DNA from 2 places in the Gordonia phthalatica genome. Region 1 is predicted to be linked to the other one. Evidence: predicted binding sites of a transcription regulator. Region 1 holds the regulator's gene; the other holds the start of a gene.
The links. Region 1 encodes HspR, which represses chaperone genes until heat shock. Its sites were predicted from a motif close to ANNTGAGTNNNNNNNACTCANNT; they were not measured.

Region 1 (7,771 bases):
AGACGTCGTCGGCTGCGACGACGCAGTTTGCATAGCCTTGGCAGGCATTGAGGTCGGCGATGATCTTGGCCATGGCACGTTCCTTCTAGTACTGAATTGAAATTGCGGAGATTCGGTCAGCGCTTGACTGCGATACCGCCGTCGGGGTGAACGACGTCTCCGGTGATCCCTCGGGATCGGTCAGAAGCGAGGAACACGTAGCTCCACGCGTGGTCGGAACCGTCGAGTGCCACCGCGAGCGGCACCCTCGCCTGCAGTTCCTTCTCTCGCCCGGGTGTGGATCCGAGGCTGCGGTCGTGCAGTCCCAGACTGCTCAGTCCGCGCAGGTCGGTGTTCAGGGTCCCTCCTGGCGCCACGCCGTTCACTCGGATGTCGGGCGCGAGTTCGTAGGCGAGCGAGGTCACGATCCCGCGGACTGCGAACTTCGAACCGACATAGAGGACACCCCCGCGCCCGGGGTAGTAGGCCGACGTCGACTCAGTCAACAGAATCGACGCGTTGTCAGCCTCGCGCAGCGCCGGCAGAGCGGCCTTCACCGAGTGCAGTTGCGACTTCACGTTGACCGCGAAGATCTCGTCGAAGGCTTCGTCGAGGACCTCCGAGTCCAGCTCACTGAGCCCTCGGTAGTAGTCGAAGATCCCGACACAGTTCACCAGCAGATCAAGGCCGCCGAATGCGTCCACAGTGGCCGCGACCGCTGCTTCGTTGGCCTCGCGCGTCGTGGCGTCTCCACAGGTGACCGGGACGTTCGGCAGCGCATCGCGCACGGCCTGGCACTTCGCTTCGTCCTTCTCCAGGATGGCCACGGAAGCCCCCTCCGAGAGGAAGGCATCGACGACTGCCCGCCCGATTCCCGATCCGGCTCCGACCACCAGTGCGCGTCGCCCTTGCAGCCAGCCGGTCACTGCTCGTCCTCATCCGAAATCAACGGACCGAACGGATGGCCGACGAGGGCCGAAAGAGTTGCCGCATTCTGCCAGGTCAGCGACTCCAGTTCGAGCGGGTCCAACGTGATCCACTGTCCAGACTTCGGCGAATCGATCAGCAATCTGGCCCCATTGCGCGTCTCCACCCGGATGACGCGGGTCTCAGCGAACTCATTGGCGATGACGATGGGCTCGCCCGTCGCTTGCGCGAGCAGGCTCTCTCGTTCGCGCAACGCGTCCGCCGCCGCCTGCCGATCTTCTGCACTGCCTTCCCATTCGAGATTCGCCATCAGTGCCTCACAGGAAGATCGCCAGGTTCTGCATGCGCAGAACCGACTCATCGACGGCGATGTGCCTACGAGCCAGAAGCCAACGCCCATCGACACGGCGAAGCAGGTCCTCGCGGCCCGCGGAGACGAATGCGGCCTCACGGACGTCGCCGCGGCTGCGGAACAGCAGCATCGCGGAGTCGACGACCAACTCGTCCTCGTTCTCGGTGGCGAAGGTCCGCACGTTTCCGAGGTGGTGCCTGAGTCGGGACGGCGGATCTTCGGTCCAGGCGTGCTCGGTCGCAAACCGCGCGATGCGGCGGCTCAGCGAGTACTTGTTCTCGTCGAAGTGAGCCATGCCGGGCGCCGTGTCGTAGCCGGATCCGAGCGCCGTGGTGACCTTCACCGGCATGTAGTAGTGGATGTCGTCGGTCAGGACACCGAGCCAATCCGTGTAACGCTGCTCGTCGAGCATGTAGGTCTCGTCGACCAGCCAGCGATGGGCTTGCAGGTGACGGGCATCGTCGAACGGCAACGTCGCACCGGCGCGCACCGTCGTGGATGCGTAGCCGCCGAGTTGTGAACGACCGCCGTCGATCGGGTAGTAGGTGGTCATCGGCTCACAGCCTCCTGATTCGATGTCGGTTCGGTGGTCGCGTCCCCGCAGGGCGAATCGCAGGTGGTCCCCCCGACGTTGCCGCGGACTAGGCCGCCTATCGACACGGCGTCGACCTCGTTCGGCTCGCGTTCGAGGTAGTCGACCCACCGTTCCAGCAGATGCCGCTGGTTGTATTCGCCGTAGCCCACATGTGCTTCACCGGGACCGGCGAACTCGTCCGGCCCGAGGGCGGGAACCACCGGTGAGCCGTCTATCTTCATGCCCATCCGACTGTTCAGGTGGAGGCGCCGCGCCATCGATCCGGCCGCAGTGTTGGTCAGCGACACCCAGTTCTCGACGTCGTCCTGCTCGAACATTCCGGTGCTGCCGAAGCACATCAGGTAGGCCTTGTACGACAGCGCCTTGAACTCCTCCGGAGCGTCCTTGTCGACGACGAACCAGGAGAGGACTTCGGTCTCGTTCTCGCTGATCGGCTGCCACTGGCGAAGAGTCAGGAAGGGCAGGACCTCGTCGCTGTGCTCCTCCACTTTCGGCCAGTTGTGGACCAGGCTGATGTTCGGGAAGATCGACGCCGCCGAGACCATGAATCCGTTCTCGCCGATCACCTTGAGCTGCTCCGGCGACCAGGTCTCCTTCATGCGTTCGATCATCTCGTCGGGGTAACCGACGTAACGCATGCTGTCCTCGAAGCTGCCGGGGGGCAGCTTGTACGTGGTGCCGCCACCGTTGCCGGCCCAGTACGTGTTGCCGTCCTTACGCTTCTCCGCCTTCGGTTCACGGAAGAGCCCGATCTCCACGACGCTCGTGTGTGTCTGAGGCGTGTGGTACATGTCGCCCGCAAAGTTCTCGGCGCCGATCTTCCAGTTGGCCTTGATCCTCCACCGCTGAGGACCGCGCATCTCCAGGCCGCCCTTGCTCTGCTTGGTGTAGTAGTCCAAGTAGAAGGCGAAATCGCCGAGGTAGTCCTTCAACGACTCCGCGTTCGGATCGAGGCTGATGAAGATGAGTCCGTTGTAGCTGTCGATCGACGGTGCAGGCAGCAGCGTCTGCCCCTTCTTTGCGAAGCCCTCCTCGCCGCCGTACGCCTCCTGGTGAAACGGAAGACCGATGATGCGACCGTCGTTGCGGTACGACCAGCCGTGGTACGGGCATCGGAAGTGCGAGGCGTTGCCCATCTCTGCACGGCAGACCTGCATGCCGCGATGCAGGCACATGTTGAACATGGCGCGCACTTCGCCCTTGCTGTCCCTACTGACGATGAACGAGTCGTCCAGGACACGACGGACCACGTAGTCGCCGACGTCCGGGATCTCCGATTCGTGTGCAACGAACTGCCAGGAACGACTGAACAATCGTCCCTTCTCCAGCTCGAAGATCTCCTTGTCGTTGTAGATGTGCGCGGGGATCATCCCTGCACGCACAGCTTCGAACGTGGCGGAGTGGTCAGTCATACTTCCTCCATCAGTCTCTGATTTACAGATATGCATTCTGCCTGACAGAGATTCGTGATGCAAGCGTTCTTGTTCACCCGGTGCGACCCACACCACATTCAGGCGCGTCGACCTGCGCAGACGCGGCCCGCAGCGATGCAAAAAGGGCCGTCGACAGCTTCCGTCGACGGCCCTTGTTTCTGCTCTTCAGAGCAAGCTAGTCCTTCCGGCCACCCGCCAGGATCACCAGCGCACCGCCGAGCAGCGACATGTTCTTGACGAACTGCACCTGCTGCATCTTGCGCTGCATCGGGTCGTCGATCTCCCAGAAGCCGTGGCCGGCGAATGTGGTCGGGACCAGCGACGCGGCGATGAGGCCGGCACCCGTACGGGCGCCGAGACCGGTCGCGACCATCGCACCGCCGACGACCATCGCGGCACCGTTGGCGCGGACGATGGTGTCGTTGTCGAGCGGCACCGGCACCACACTGCGGACCTGGTCGAGCAGCGGTGCGGCGGCGTCGACGCGACCGCCCGGCTCGGTGGCGGCGTCGTACCCGAGCATCATGTACGGGATGCCGGTGAGGGCTCGGCCTGCGGCGTGAAGAAGGCGCATGCGGGTGTCCTTTCGAGGTGGGAACTGCTGGAAGCGAGGGTACCGGCAGCACAGCGCCGCCGACACGAGTGTCGGCGGCGCTGTGGTGGTCGGACCGGCCGGGTCAGCGGGTGCGCTTGCTCCGCGGCTGCCAGACGACGAGCGCGTTGGTCCGGGGAACCGGAACCAGCTCGCCGTGGCGGGCGCGCGTGGCGTGCTCCAGTTGGTGGACGAGGTCGTCGACCCGCTTGTGCAGGGCCTCCACCTCGTCACTCAATTCGATGATCCGCTTGATGCCCGCGAGGTTGACGCCCTCGTCCTGCGAGAGACGCTGGATCTCGCGGAGCATCTCGACGTCGCGGTTCGAGTACCGGCGACCGCCGCCGCGCGTGCGCTGCGGGGTCACGAGCCCGAGCCGGTCGTACGTGCGGAGCGTCTGGGCGTGCATGCCCGCCAGTTCCGCCGCCACCGAGATCATGAACGTGGCCGCGTCCGCGACCTCGTCACTCCTGCGTCGTTCGTTGCCTGCCATGGGTCATTCACCGCCCCCATCCGGCGCGGGGGTCGAAGCCGCTTGCGCGTTCGGCCTCCGCGTACTGCTTCATCGCTGCGGTCGCAGCGTCGTCGAGCGAGGTCGGGACCGCCACCTTCACGGTGACGAGCAGGTCGCCCGAGCCGCCCGACCGCTTCGGAACGCCACGCCCCTTGAGGCGCAGCGTACGCCCGTCGGACGTCCCCGCCGGGATCTTGACGCCGACGGAGCCGTCGAGCGTCGGGACCGAGACGGTGGCTCCGAGGACCAGTTCGGAGATCGACACCGGCAGTTCGACGCGGAGGTCGTTGCCGCTGCGGGTGAAGACCTTGTCGGCCAGCACGTGAACCGTCACGTACAGATCGCCCGACGGCGCACCGCGCATGCCGGCCTCGCCCTGTCCGGCGAGGCGGATCCGTTGACCGTCTTCGACGCCCTGCGGGACGCGGACGTTGATGGTCCGCGGACGCACGGTGATGCCGGAGCCCTGGCAGTCGGGGCACTGGTCGTCGATCTTGGTGCCGGTGCCCTGGCAGTCGGGGCAGGGTTCGGAGAAGCCGAAGTGTCCCTGGCTGCGGTTGACGAAGGCGGTGCCGTTGCAGGTGGGGCAGGTGCGCGGGCTGGTGCCCGGCTTCGCCCCGCTGCCGTGGCAGTTGGTGCACGGGGAGGGGCTCGTGACGCGCAGTGTCACCTTGGATCCCTGGACCGCATCGCGGAAGGCGAGCGTGGTCTCGGTCTCGAGGTCGTTGCCGCGCCGCTGACGGGTGCCACCGCCCGCGGACCGGCCGCGTCCACCGAGGAGGTCGCCGAACAGGTCGCCCAGTCCGCCGCCCCCGCCGGCCGCACCACCGCCGCCGAAGAGGTCGCCGATGTCGAATCCGCCGGTGCTGCCACCGGAACCGCCGAAGCCGCCGCCCCCGAAACCGCCGTTGCCGCCGCGGAAGCGACCGCTGGCCATCAGGCTGCGGGCCTCGTCGTACTCCTTGCGCTTGCTCTCGTCGGCCAGCACGCTGTGTGCTTCCGACACCTTCTTGAATCGTTCCTCGGCCGCCTTGTCGCCCGGGTTGGCATCCGGGTGCAGCTCGCGGGCGAGCTTCCGGTAGGCCTTCTTGATCTGGTCGGCGGTGGCGTCGGAAGAAACGCCGAGGTCCGCGTAGAAATCGCGTTCCAGCCATTCACGCTGTACTGCCATCAGACGTCACCTCCTGAAAAAGTCTGTGGTTGTGATGTGCCGCTCCTGGTTTGAGGTGCACGGGTCCGCAGGTGTGTGAGTGCAGCGGCGACGGGGCCGCGGCGGGCGCGAACCCGTCCGCGGCCCCGCGCGCACATCACTGTTCCGGTGCGGGTGCCGGATCTGTGACCGTCACGACGGCGTGGCGGATCACCTTGTCGCCCAGGCGGTAGCCCACCTGGTAGACGTTGCCGATGACCGGAGTGTCGCCACTCCCGTCGTTCTGCACTGCTTCGTGGAGTTCGGGATCGAACGCCTCTCCCGGCTCCGCGAACTTCGCCAGCTTCTCCCCCGCCAGGACGTCGCCGAGCTTGTCGGCGAACGCCCGCAGCGGGCCCGTCTCGAGATCGCCGTGCGCGCGGGCACGGTCGAGGTCGTCGAGGATCGGCAGCAGCTTCTTGACGAGGATCTCCTTGCCGCGGTCGACGGCTTGGAGCTGTTCCTCGGCGCTGCGCCGACGGAAGTTGTTGAACTGAGCGCGTTCCCGCTGAAGCGCCTCGGTCAGCTCTGCGACCTGTGCGTCAGCGTTGCTCGCCTGATCACCGTTCGTCTCGTCGGCGACGGCTTCGTCACCGGCGGGCTGGGCCGCCGCGTCGTCCGCGGCGCCCCCGTCCTGTCCGGCATCGGTGTGTCCGGCGTCCGCGGCGGTGCGCGGCTCACCCGTCTCGGGGTCGATCCGCCGGTTGTCGGTCACGGTGACCGGCTCGTCGACGTTCTCCTCGGGATTGGTCACTTGGACTCACCCTCGGCAGGATCGTCCACGACCTCGGCGTCGACGACGTCGTCGGCGCCGGCGTCACCGGCGGCCGCGGCACTCTCGCCCTCGGCCTGAGCGCTGGCGTAGATCGCCTGGCCCATCTCCTGGGAGACCTCCGACAGCTTCTCGACGGCGCTGCGGACGGCAGCGGTGTCGGTGCCCTTCAGCGCCTCCTTGGCGTCGGCGACGGCCGATTCGACCTTCTCCTTGACGTCGGCCGGAACCTTGTCGTCGTTCTCCTTGAGGAACTTCTCGGTCTGGTTGACCAGCGACTCCGCCTGGTTGCGGGTCTCGGCCTCCTCGCGGCGAGCGCGATCCTCTTCGGCGTGTGCCTCGGCGTCCTTCACCATGCGGTCGATCTCGTCCTTCGAGAGGCCCGAGCCGTCCTGGATCCGGATGCTGTTCTCCTTGCCGGTGCCCTTGTCCTTCGCGGTGACGTGCACGATGCCGTTGGCGTCGATGTCGAAGGTCACCTCGATCTGCGGGACACCCTGCGGAGCCGGTGCGATGCCGCCGAGCTCGAACGAACCGAGCAGCTTGTTGTGCGACGCGATCTCGCGCTCACCCTGGTACACCTGGATCTGCACCGACGGCTGGTTGTCCTCAGCGGTGGTGTAGGTCTCCGAGCGCTTGGTCGGGATGGTGGTGTTGCGCTCGATCAGCTTGTGCATGACGCCGCCCTTGGTCTCGATGCCGAGGGACAGCGGGGTCACGTCGAGCAGCAGCACGTCCTTGACCTCGCCGCGCAGGACGCCGGCCTGGAGCGCTGCACCCACCGCGACGACCTCGTCGGGGTTGACGCCCTTGTTCGGCTCCTGACCGCCGGTCAGCTCCTTGACCAGGTCGGTGACCGACGGCATACGGGTGGAGCCGCCGACCAGGACGACGTGGTCGATGTCGCCGACAGAGATGCCCGCATCCTTGATCACGGCCTGGAACGGCTTGCGGGTGCGATCCAGCAGGTCACTGGTGATCTTCTGGAACTCGCTGCGCGAGAGCTGCTCGTCGAGGAAGAGCGGGTTCTTGTCCGCGTCGACGGTGATGTACGGCAGGTTGATCGAGGTGCTCTGCGAGGCGGAGAGCTCAATCTTCGCCTTCTCCGCGGCCTCGCGCAGACGCTGCATGGCCATCTTGTCCTTGGTGAGGTCGATGCCCGACGACGCCTTGAACTTGTCGACCAGCCATTCCACGACGCGCTCGTCCCAGTCGTCGCCGCCCAGGTTGTTGTCACCCGAGGTGGCGCGAACCTCGACGACACCGTCGCCGATCTCCAGCAGCGAGACGTCGAAGGTGCCGCCGCCGAGGTCGAAGACCAGGATGGTCTGTTCCTTCTCGCCCTTGTCGAGGCCGTACGCCAGTGCGGCGGCGGTGGGCTCGTTGACGATGCGCAGCACGTTGAGGCCGGCGATCTG
Region 2 (7,771 bases), 110 kb from region 1:
GGCGTCTCGTCGTCGGTCACGAAGCGGTGGCCGCGGAAGCTCATGAACACCACGATCGGGATCAGCATCGTGGCGATGATCAGGATCGTCACCGCGCCACCCGGCCCCTGGAACTGCGCCTGTGCCACGTGCACCGTCTGCTTGTCGACCGGCCTCGAGATCAGCTGGGCGAGTGTCATCCGCGACGCCTCGTCGCCGAAGTCCGGTGCCTTCTTCGACCCGTCGACCAGGCCCTTGCGGAGCTGTTCGGCGCCGTCGTCGAGCTGGGTGGCTCCGTCGGCCACCTTGGCGACGCCGTCGTCGATCTTCACCAGACCGGCGGCCAGCTCCGAGGATCCGGCGCTGAGTTCGGCGCCGCCCTCGACGAGGCGGTTCAGTCCGCTGCGGTACTGCGCGTTCGGGTCGGTCAGTTCGGTCGCGATCTGGCGGCTGCCGGCCTTGAGCGCCTTCAGGCCTTCGATGAGTTCGGTGACGGTCGCGAGCTGCGACGAGTTCGGGACCACGGCCTGCGCCTGCTTCAGGAGTCGTTCCACCTCGGCGATCGGGATCTGGCCGGTGAGGCGTTCGATGCCGTCGGCCACCTGGGTGGCGCCGTCACCGAGCTTGTCCGTGCCGCCCTGCAGGGTGACGAGGCCTTCGGAGAGGGTGCCCGCGCCCGCGGCCAGCTTCGCGCTGCCCTCGCGCGCCGAGCGGACGCCGGGACGGAGTTCGTCGTTGATGCCCTCGGCCAGGGTTCCTGCGCCGTCGGACAGCTTCACCGAACCGTCGGCCGCGCTGCGGAGCCCGTCGCCGAGAGTCTGCACGCCGTCGACCAGTCCGCCGACGGTCGTCGCGGCGACGCCCTTGAGGACCGACTGGTAGATCTTCTCCATCGCGGCGCCGCCGATCTGCGAGGCCTTGATGGTGTTGAAGTCGTTGAAGGTGACGGTGATCAGTGCTGGAGCCTCGGCGACGGTCGCGATGGTGCCGAGCGTCTCGCTGAAGTTCGCGGGGATCTCGATCGTGAAGTAGTACTCGCCGGTCGAGAGGCCGCGGACGGCAGTCTGCTCATCGACGAGCTCGAAGCCCAGTGCCTGCGATTCCAGGAGGTTGTCGACGACATTCTTCCCGGCGTCGATCGGCGCACCGTCCTTGATGAACCCGGTGTCGCTGTTGACGATCGCGACCGGCATCTGGTCGACCTTCTTCGTCGGATCCCACAGGACCCACATGTAGACGGCGGCGAGGACCAGCGGAATGGTCACCAGTAGGGCGACGATCAGTCGGACGAGCCGTGATCGCTGCATTTTCGGACGAGGGGGCGCGGTGGTCATGAACTGCTCCGGGATCTCACAAGGGGCGTGTGGGAGGTATCCGGTAAGTGTAATGACTTATTAAACAAAAGCTACTTGTGAGTAACTTTTGTGACGTGAGGCACCGTTGTGGCTCTGGCCAGCATGTTCACACGGAACGACGCCCCGCTCGCGGGTGCGAGCGGGGCGTCGTCGAGTCGTGCTGCCGAAGAATTACTTGGCGGGGACGACCTTGTCCTTGACGGTGACCTCGACCTTGTCGGTCTTGGGGGAGAAGGTGATCTTGCCGTTCTCGAAGGTCGAGACCTTCAGATCGCCCTCGTCGGTCTCGTCGCTGGTCGCGGTGCCGAGCGGGCCTTCCGAGCCACTCTTGCCGTCGGCGGCGGGCTGGCCGGTCTCGTCGCGCTTGACGTTCCAGGCGTCGCGGATCTTGCCCCAGGTGATGTAGGCGGTCGCGTCCGCGTTCTTGGCGGTGATGACGCCGCCGTCGAACTGCTGGAAGATGACGCCGTTCGCGCTGGTGCCCGAGCCCTTCTCGCCGGTCAGCGGCTTGCCGAGATCCTTCTTCTGCTTCTCGGTGGCCGAGCTGTACTTCTTGGCGATGGCGCCCTTCAGCGTCACCTTGGAACCGTCGGCGGCGGTCAGCTCGACCGACTCGCCTGCGTTGGCGCCGGTCTCGCCGGTCTTGTCGCCGCTGGCGTCCGCACCGTCGGTGCTGGTGGCGCCGTCGGTCGCGGTCGCGGCGACGGTGCCGGACGATGCGGAAGCGGCGTCATCGCTGTCGTTGCTGCTGCAACCCACGACGACCGTCGCGGTGAGCGAAGCTGCGGCCACTACCCCGGCCACTCGTCGAGCAACGTGATTCATGAAATCCCCTCTCAGTCCTCATCCAGCAGTCGCTGGGTAGAAAGACCCTAACGCTGTAGACGGGTGTTGCGCAGGGGACTTCGGGGCGGACGGCATCGAAGGGGTGGCGGGTCAAGTGTGACGCGACCGGCGTCATTCGAACGATGTAACGATCAGTGCAGGTCAAGGCTCTGAGGACACTGTCGACGTGGGGTGGTCACCGAATTTCCGTCATCGAAGATTTAATTACCTGACGAACCGGGCCATTCTGGTCGGGTTTCGCGAACCGGTGGCCTCGGCCACCGGTCTGAGCTCCCGACGAGGAGAAGTTTGCGGACCGGCTGCGTTCGGTCGCCTCTCGGCGAAAGGCGCAACGCGGCTCCAGCCGAACGGTATTCCGCGAAGGCAAAGGGTTGAGCCCGGGGGACACGGAACGCAACCGATCCAGCCGGTGCAACGCGGTTGCTTCGGGATCTATTCCGGACGTCGGAAGTCGTCGTCGCGCACGTGTTCCGGGCGTGCCTCGGGCACCACTCGATGCGTCGATCAGCGTGGGACGTTACCGGTCAGGCGGAGGGTCTCCGGGGGTGCGGTGACAGAGGAGTACAGAGAGACCCTCGTGAAATTGCCGGCCTTGGGGGCGAACAGCCAGACCCCGACGGGGCGACTGGCGGTGCGGCCCGTGGCGCAGTCCGGCTTGCAGAGTTTCCGGTGTTCGGTGCCGTACCCGGCCGCCCAGCCGTCGGTCCAGCCGACCCACGCGATGCCAGTGACGTACAGGCCCATGTCGCCGCAAGAGATCGAGGTCAGATCTCTTGGCCGGATCTGTTTGGCGCCCGTGCAGCTCCGAACGACCGTCGTCACTTCATGCTTCCCGTTCGGCGCGGCATCGGCCGAGGCCGATGTGCCGACTGCGGTGGACAGCGTCAAGAACGCTGCCGCCAGGCCCGCACCGAGGATGCGGAAGAACATCGTTCGGATCTGCATCGGCTCAGCGTACTGGCGTTCTCATGAGTAATGAGTGCTTTCGACCGGGTCGACGGGTGTTCGACGTGGGAGGATGTTGGCCCGATCTTCGTGATGACGACGTCACCCGCACGGAGGCGGCGTCGACCGGACCCGTCCGCGCGGATCTGGTCGGCTGCGGAGCGACAGATGTGGATCAATGGATGAACCTCGACGCAATGACCCTGTGGTGCACGATCGCGGCCGCAGCAATCGTCATCGGCGGACTGCAGGTGGTCCAGTTCCTGATCAACCGGAGCGAGACCGCGATGCTGCTATGGGGGATCGCGAAACTGACCGGTGCGGTGGGCGCTGCGCTCCTCGCGGTCCGGGAGATCGTCCCCGACCTCCTATCGGTCACCGTCGGCAACGCATTGATCGTCCTCGCCGTCTCCATCGACGCCGCAGGCGTCGTCGCCTTCAACGTCGCGAAGATCTCTCGAACGGTCCTCGTGTTGCCCCTCGTCGTGATGCTGGTCGGATTCCTCAGCGTGCCGACCATCAACTCCGACATCGCGATGCAGACCTATATCAACGGCGTCTGCGTGTCGGCGGTGCTCGGGTGGGCTGCTGTGCACGCTCACCGCGCGAACTCCCGCGAGCGTCTCGTCTGGCGACGCGGACTGGCGGCGGTGCTGTGGACGTGGGTCGCCACGATGGGCGCGCGGATGGTGTCCAGCATCTGGATTCCGGACGCCACGAACCCGGTCGGGTCCTCACCCGTGCAGTCGATCACCGCGTTGATCCTGTTGGCGCTGGTCGTGATGATCGGCGTCGTCGAGATGCTCGCTTCGCGCGAACGCGTCGACCGCAAACTCGCCCAATCCTTGCGGCACGACCACCAGACGGGCGCGCTCAACCGTGCGGGGTTGGCCGTCGAGGTCGAGCAGCTGACCTCGAAAGCGGATCGCGCGGCGGTCCTCCTGATCGACATCGACGATTTCAAGGCCATCAACGACACCGCCGGGCATCTGGCAGGCGACGCAGCACTCGTCGACCTCACCGACGTCGTGCGGCCGCACCTCGGTGCGCGCGGCATTCTTGCGAGGTTCGGAGGCGACGAATTCTGCGTGGTGATCCCGGGGGCCGATCTCGATGCCGCCGTCGCGGTCGCCGAAGCGATCCGTGACGACGTGAACGACGTGAGGCGGTCTGCCGCATCGTCGGCGGGTTTCACGGTCAGCATCGGCATCTCCGTCGGTGAGCTGCATCAGACCGAGGCGTTCGATCGGATGCTGTCGTCGGCCGACGGCGCGCTGTACGAAGCGAAGCGGTCGGGTCGGAATGCGGTACGCGCGTGCTCTGCAGCGGGCGGTCGGGCACGGGCCGAGTCCACACCTCCCGCCTCGGCCGGTGACGTGATGTCGTCGTGAAACCGCACGTTCCGAGGGGGAATCGCGGCCGCGGTGAGACCTAGTCAACGGACCGATCAGCAGCCGTGCACGCCCGGTCCGGCAGCAGGATCCGGTCTAGAAGCCAGGCCGCGACGGCCATCATCACCAGTGTGTCGAGGTAGTGGCAGGCCATGGCACCGAGGTAGCCGGGGCCACCCCAGGCATTGACGGTGAAGTTCGGGTCCAGGCCGGCGATGATCTGCTCGCCCGCGCGAATCGGGCCGTACAACAGCAGGATCGTCGGGAGCACCGCGGCACCCAGCCGCCACCAGGGACGCGGGCGCTGCCGCACTGTGAGGCGGACTCGTCGTGCGGCTTTCTCTCCGACCGGTAGGAGCAGGGCCGAGCCGCGACGCCCGAGTCGACGCCTACGAATGGCGACCGCGAGTGCGACGACGGCAACGACGACAGCCAGCACCGCGTGGACCGCCCATCCGTCGGTGTCGGCGACCTGCGCTTCAAGAACCGGGGAGCGCTGCAGGTACACAAGCGCACCCTGCGCCACGCCGAGGGCGAAGAGGGCGCCCATCAGGGTGATCAGACGCGCCGACAGACGAGGTGTTGATGCGGGGCGGGACGGTGCAGTGGACATGCCCTTACTGTTCGCCTCGCGGCCGGTTCGTGTCATCCGTCCAGGGGACTGGATTCGCTCTGGTTCTGGGGAGCTAGTGTCCTGCGCCGGGAGTTGCTTTCGGGTTTCTGTGGATCCGATGACCGCCTGGCTGCGTTGCCGTCGGTCGGACACAGCTCGCACCACCTCTGTTTCGCGCACTCGGTCGCGACTGAGTGTGGGAAGCACAAGTGGTGCTACTGGTCGACAAGTGGTGCGGCAGCCTCTCTGCGGGAAAGCGTGTTGCACATCACTCGAAACTCAAACTTAAGCGGAATACGCTCAACCCTGTGTTGGTTGAACGAGTCGTGAGGCAAACATGAGCCTCGTAGACTTAAGTTCAGAATCGCTCTGAACACGACAGACCAACAGAGAGGCGAACCCAGTGGACAGTTTCACCCCCACCACCAAGACTCAGGCTGCACTGCAGGCCGCCGTCCAGGACGCGGCAGCTGCGGGCAACCCCGATGTGCGCCCGGCCCACATCCTCGTCGCACTTCTCGAGCAGACCGACGGCATCGCGTCGCCGCTGCTCAAGGCGGTGGGCGTCGATCCGGTGCGGATCCGCAACGAGGCGAAGAACCTCGTCGACCGCGCACCGACGGTGTCGTCGGCGAGCGCGCAGCCGCAGCTGAGCCGTGAGTCGATCGCGGCGATCACCGCCGCGCAGAAGCTCGCGACCGAACTGACAGACGAGTACGTCTCCACCGAGCATCTGATGGTCGGTCTGGCGACGGGTGAGTCGGACGCAGCCAAGCTCCTCGGCGGAGCCGGTGCGACTCCGGAAGCGTTGCGCGATGCGTTCGTCGCCGTGCGCGGAACCGCACGCGTGACCAGCGAGGACCCGGAATCGACCTACCAGTCGCTGGAGAAGTACTCCACCGACCTCACCAAGCGGGCTCGCGAAGGCGACCTCGACCCGGTGATCGGCCGCGACTCGGAGATCCGTCGCGTGGTGCAGGTGCTGTCGCGCCGCACCAAGAATAACCCGGTGCTCATCGGTGAGCCCGGCGTCGGCAAGACGGCGATCGTCGAAGGGCTGGCGCAGCGTGTCGTCGCCGGCGACGTCCCGGAGTCGTTGCGCGGCAAGACCGTCATCTCGCTCGACCTGGGCTCGATGGTCGCGGGCGCCAAGTACCGCGGCGAGTTCGAAGAGCGGCTGAAGGCCGTGCTCGACGAGATCAAGGCGTCGAACGGGCAGATCATCACGTTCATCGACGAGCTCCACACCATCGTCGGCGCCGGTGCCACCGGCGAATCCGCGATGGACGCAGGCAACATGATCAAGCCGCTGCTCGCCCGCGGTGAGCTGCGTCTGGTCGGTGCGACGACTCTCGAGGAGTACCGCAAGTACATCGAGAAGGACGCTGCGCTCGAGCGCCGCTTCCAGCAGGTCTACGTCGGGGAGCCGTCGGTGGAGGACACCATCGGCATCCTGCGCGGTCTGAAGGACCGGTACGAGGTGCACCACGGTGTGCGCATCACCGACTCGGCGCTGGTCTCGGCCGCGACGCTGTCGGACCGCTACATCACGTCGCGGTTCCTGCCCGACAAGGCCATCGACCTGGTCGACGAGGCCGCGTCGCGCCTCCGGATGGAGATCGACTCGCGCCCCGTCGAGATCGACGAGGTGGAGCGCATCGTCCGTCGCCTCGAAGTGGAGGAGGTCGCCCTGGAAAAGGAGACCGACGCCGCGTCGAAGGAACGACTGGAGGCGCTGCGCCGCGAACTCGCAGACCATCGCGAGAAGCTCAACGAGCTGTCGGCTCGCTGGCAGTCGGAGAAGACCGCCATCGACGCAGTTCGCGACGTCAAGGAGGAGCTGGAACGCCTCCGCGGCGAAGCCGACCGCGCCGAGCGCGACGGTGACCTGGGCAAGGCGGCCGAACTCCGCTACGGCAGGATCCCGAGCCTGGAGAAGGAGCTCGACGCCGCGATCGAGAAGAGCGGCGGCGACCCAGAGACCGGTGACGTGATGCTGCAGGAAGAGGTGGGTCCCGACCAGGTGGCCGAGGTGGTCTCGGCGTGGACGGGCGTGCCCGCGGGCAAGATGCTCGAGGGCGAGACCGCCAAGCTGCTGCGCATGGAGTACGAGCTGGGCAAGCGCGTCATCGGGCAGCTCGACGCGGTGAAGGCCGTGTCGGACGCGGTCCGTCGCGCTCGCGCCGGAGTCGCCGACCCGAACCGGCCGCTGGGTTCGTTCCTGTTCCTCGGCCCCACCGGCACCGGTAAGACCGAGCTCGCGAAGGCCCTCGCCGAGTTCATGTTCGACGACGAACGAGCGATCGTCCGCATCGACATGAGCGAGTACGGCGAGAAGCACAGCGTCGCGCGGCTCGTCGGCGCCCCTCCCGGCTACGTCGGCTACGAGGCAGGCGGTCAGCTGACCGAGGCCGTGCGTCGTCGCCCGTACTCGGTGGTCCTGTTCGACGAGGTCGAGAAGGCCCACCCGGACGTCTTCGACGTGCTGCTGCAGGTCCTCGACGAGGGGCGTCTGACCGACGGTCAGGGACGCACGGTGGACTTCCGCAACACCATCCTCATCCTGACGTCCAACCTGGGCGCCGGCGGTGACAAGGACATGGTGATGGCGGCCGTCCGCGCGGCGTTCAAGCCGGAGTTCA

Region 2: the regulator HspR is predicted to act here: its motif matches at 5,465-5,487, upstream of clpB (ATP-dependent chaperone ClpB).

Annotation. Positions count from the first base shown of each region.
Region 1 covers NZ_CP011853.1:3,951,954-3,959,724, forward strand. The annotation lists gene ACH46_RS18590 (ferredoxin) at 1-73, opposite strand, end outside; gene hcaB (3-(cis-5,6-dihydroxycyclohexa-1,3-dien-1-yl)propanoate dehydrogenase) at 117-905, opposite strand; gene ACH46_RS18600 (hypothetical protein) at 902-1,216, opposite strand; gene ACH46_RS18605 (3-phenylpropionate/cinnamic acid dioxygenase subunit beta) at 1,224-1,811, opposite strand; gene ACH46_RS18610 (Rieske 2Fe-2S domain-containing protein) at 1,808-3,265, opposite strand; gene ACH46_RS18615 (DoxX family membrane protein) at 3,462-3,860, opposite strand; gene ACH46_RS18620 (heat shock protein transcriptional repressor HspR) at 3,964-4,371, opposite strand; gene dnaJ (molecular chaperone DnaJ) at 4,379-5,563, opposite strand; gene grpE (nucleotide exchange factor GrpE) at 5,700-6,335, opposite strand; gene dnaK (molecular chaperone DnaK) at 6,332-7,771, opposite strand, start outside.
Region 2 covers NZ_CP011853.1:3,845,624-3,853,394, reverse strand. The annotation lists gene ACH46_RS18155 (YhgE/Pip family protein) at 1-1,313, opposite strand, end outside; gene ACH46_RS18150 (LGFP repeat-containing protein) at 1,506-2,159, opposite strand; gene ACH46_RS18145 (hypothetical protein) at 2,685-3,125, opposite strand; gene ACH46_RS18140 (GGDEF domain-containing protein) at 3,308-4,516, shown strand; gene ACH46_RS18135 (hypothetical protein) at 4,557-5,129, opposite strand; gene clpB (ATP-dependent chaperone ClpB) at 5,533-7,771, shown strand, end outside.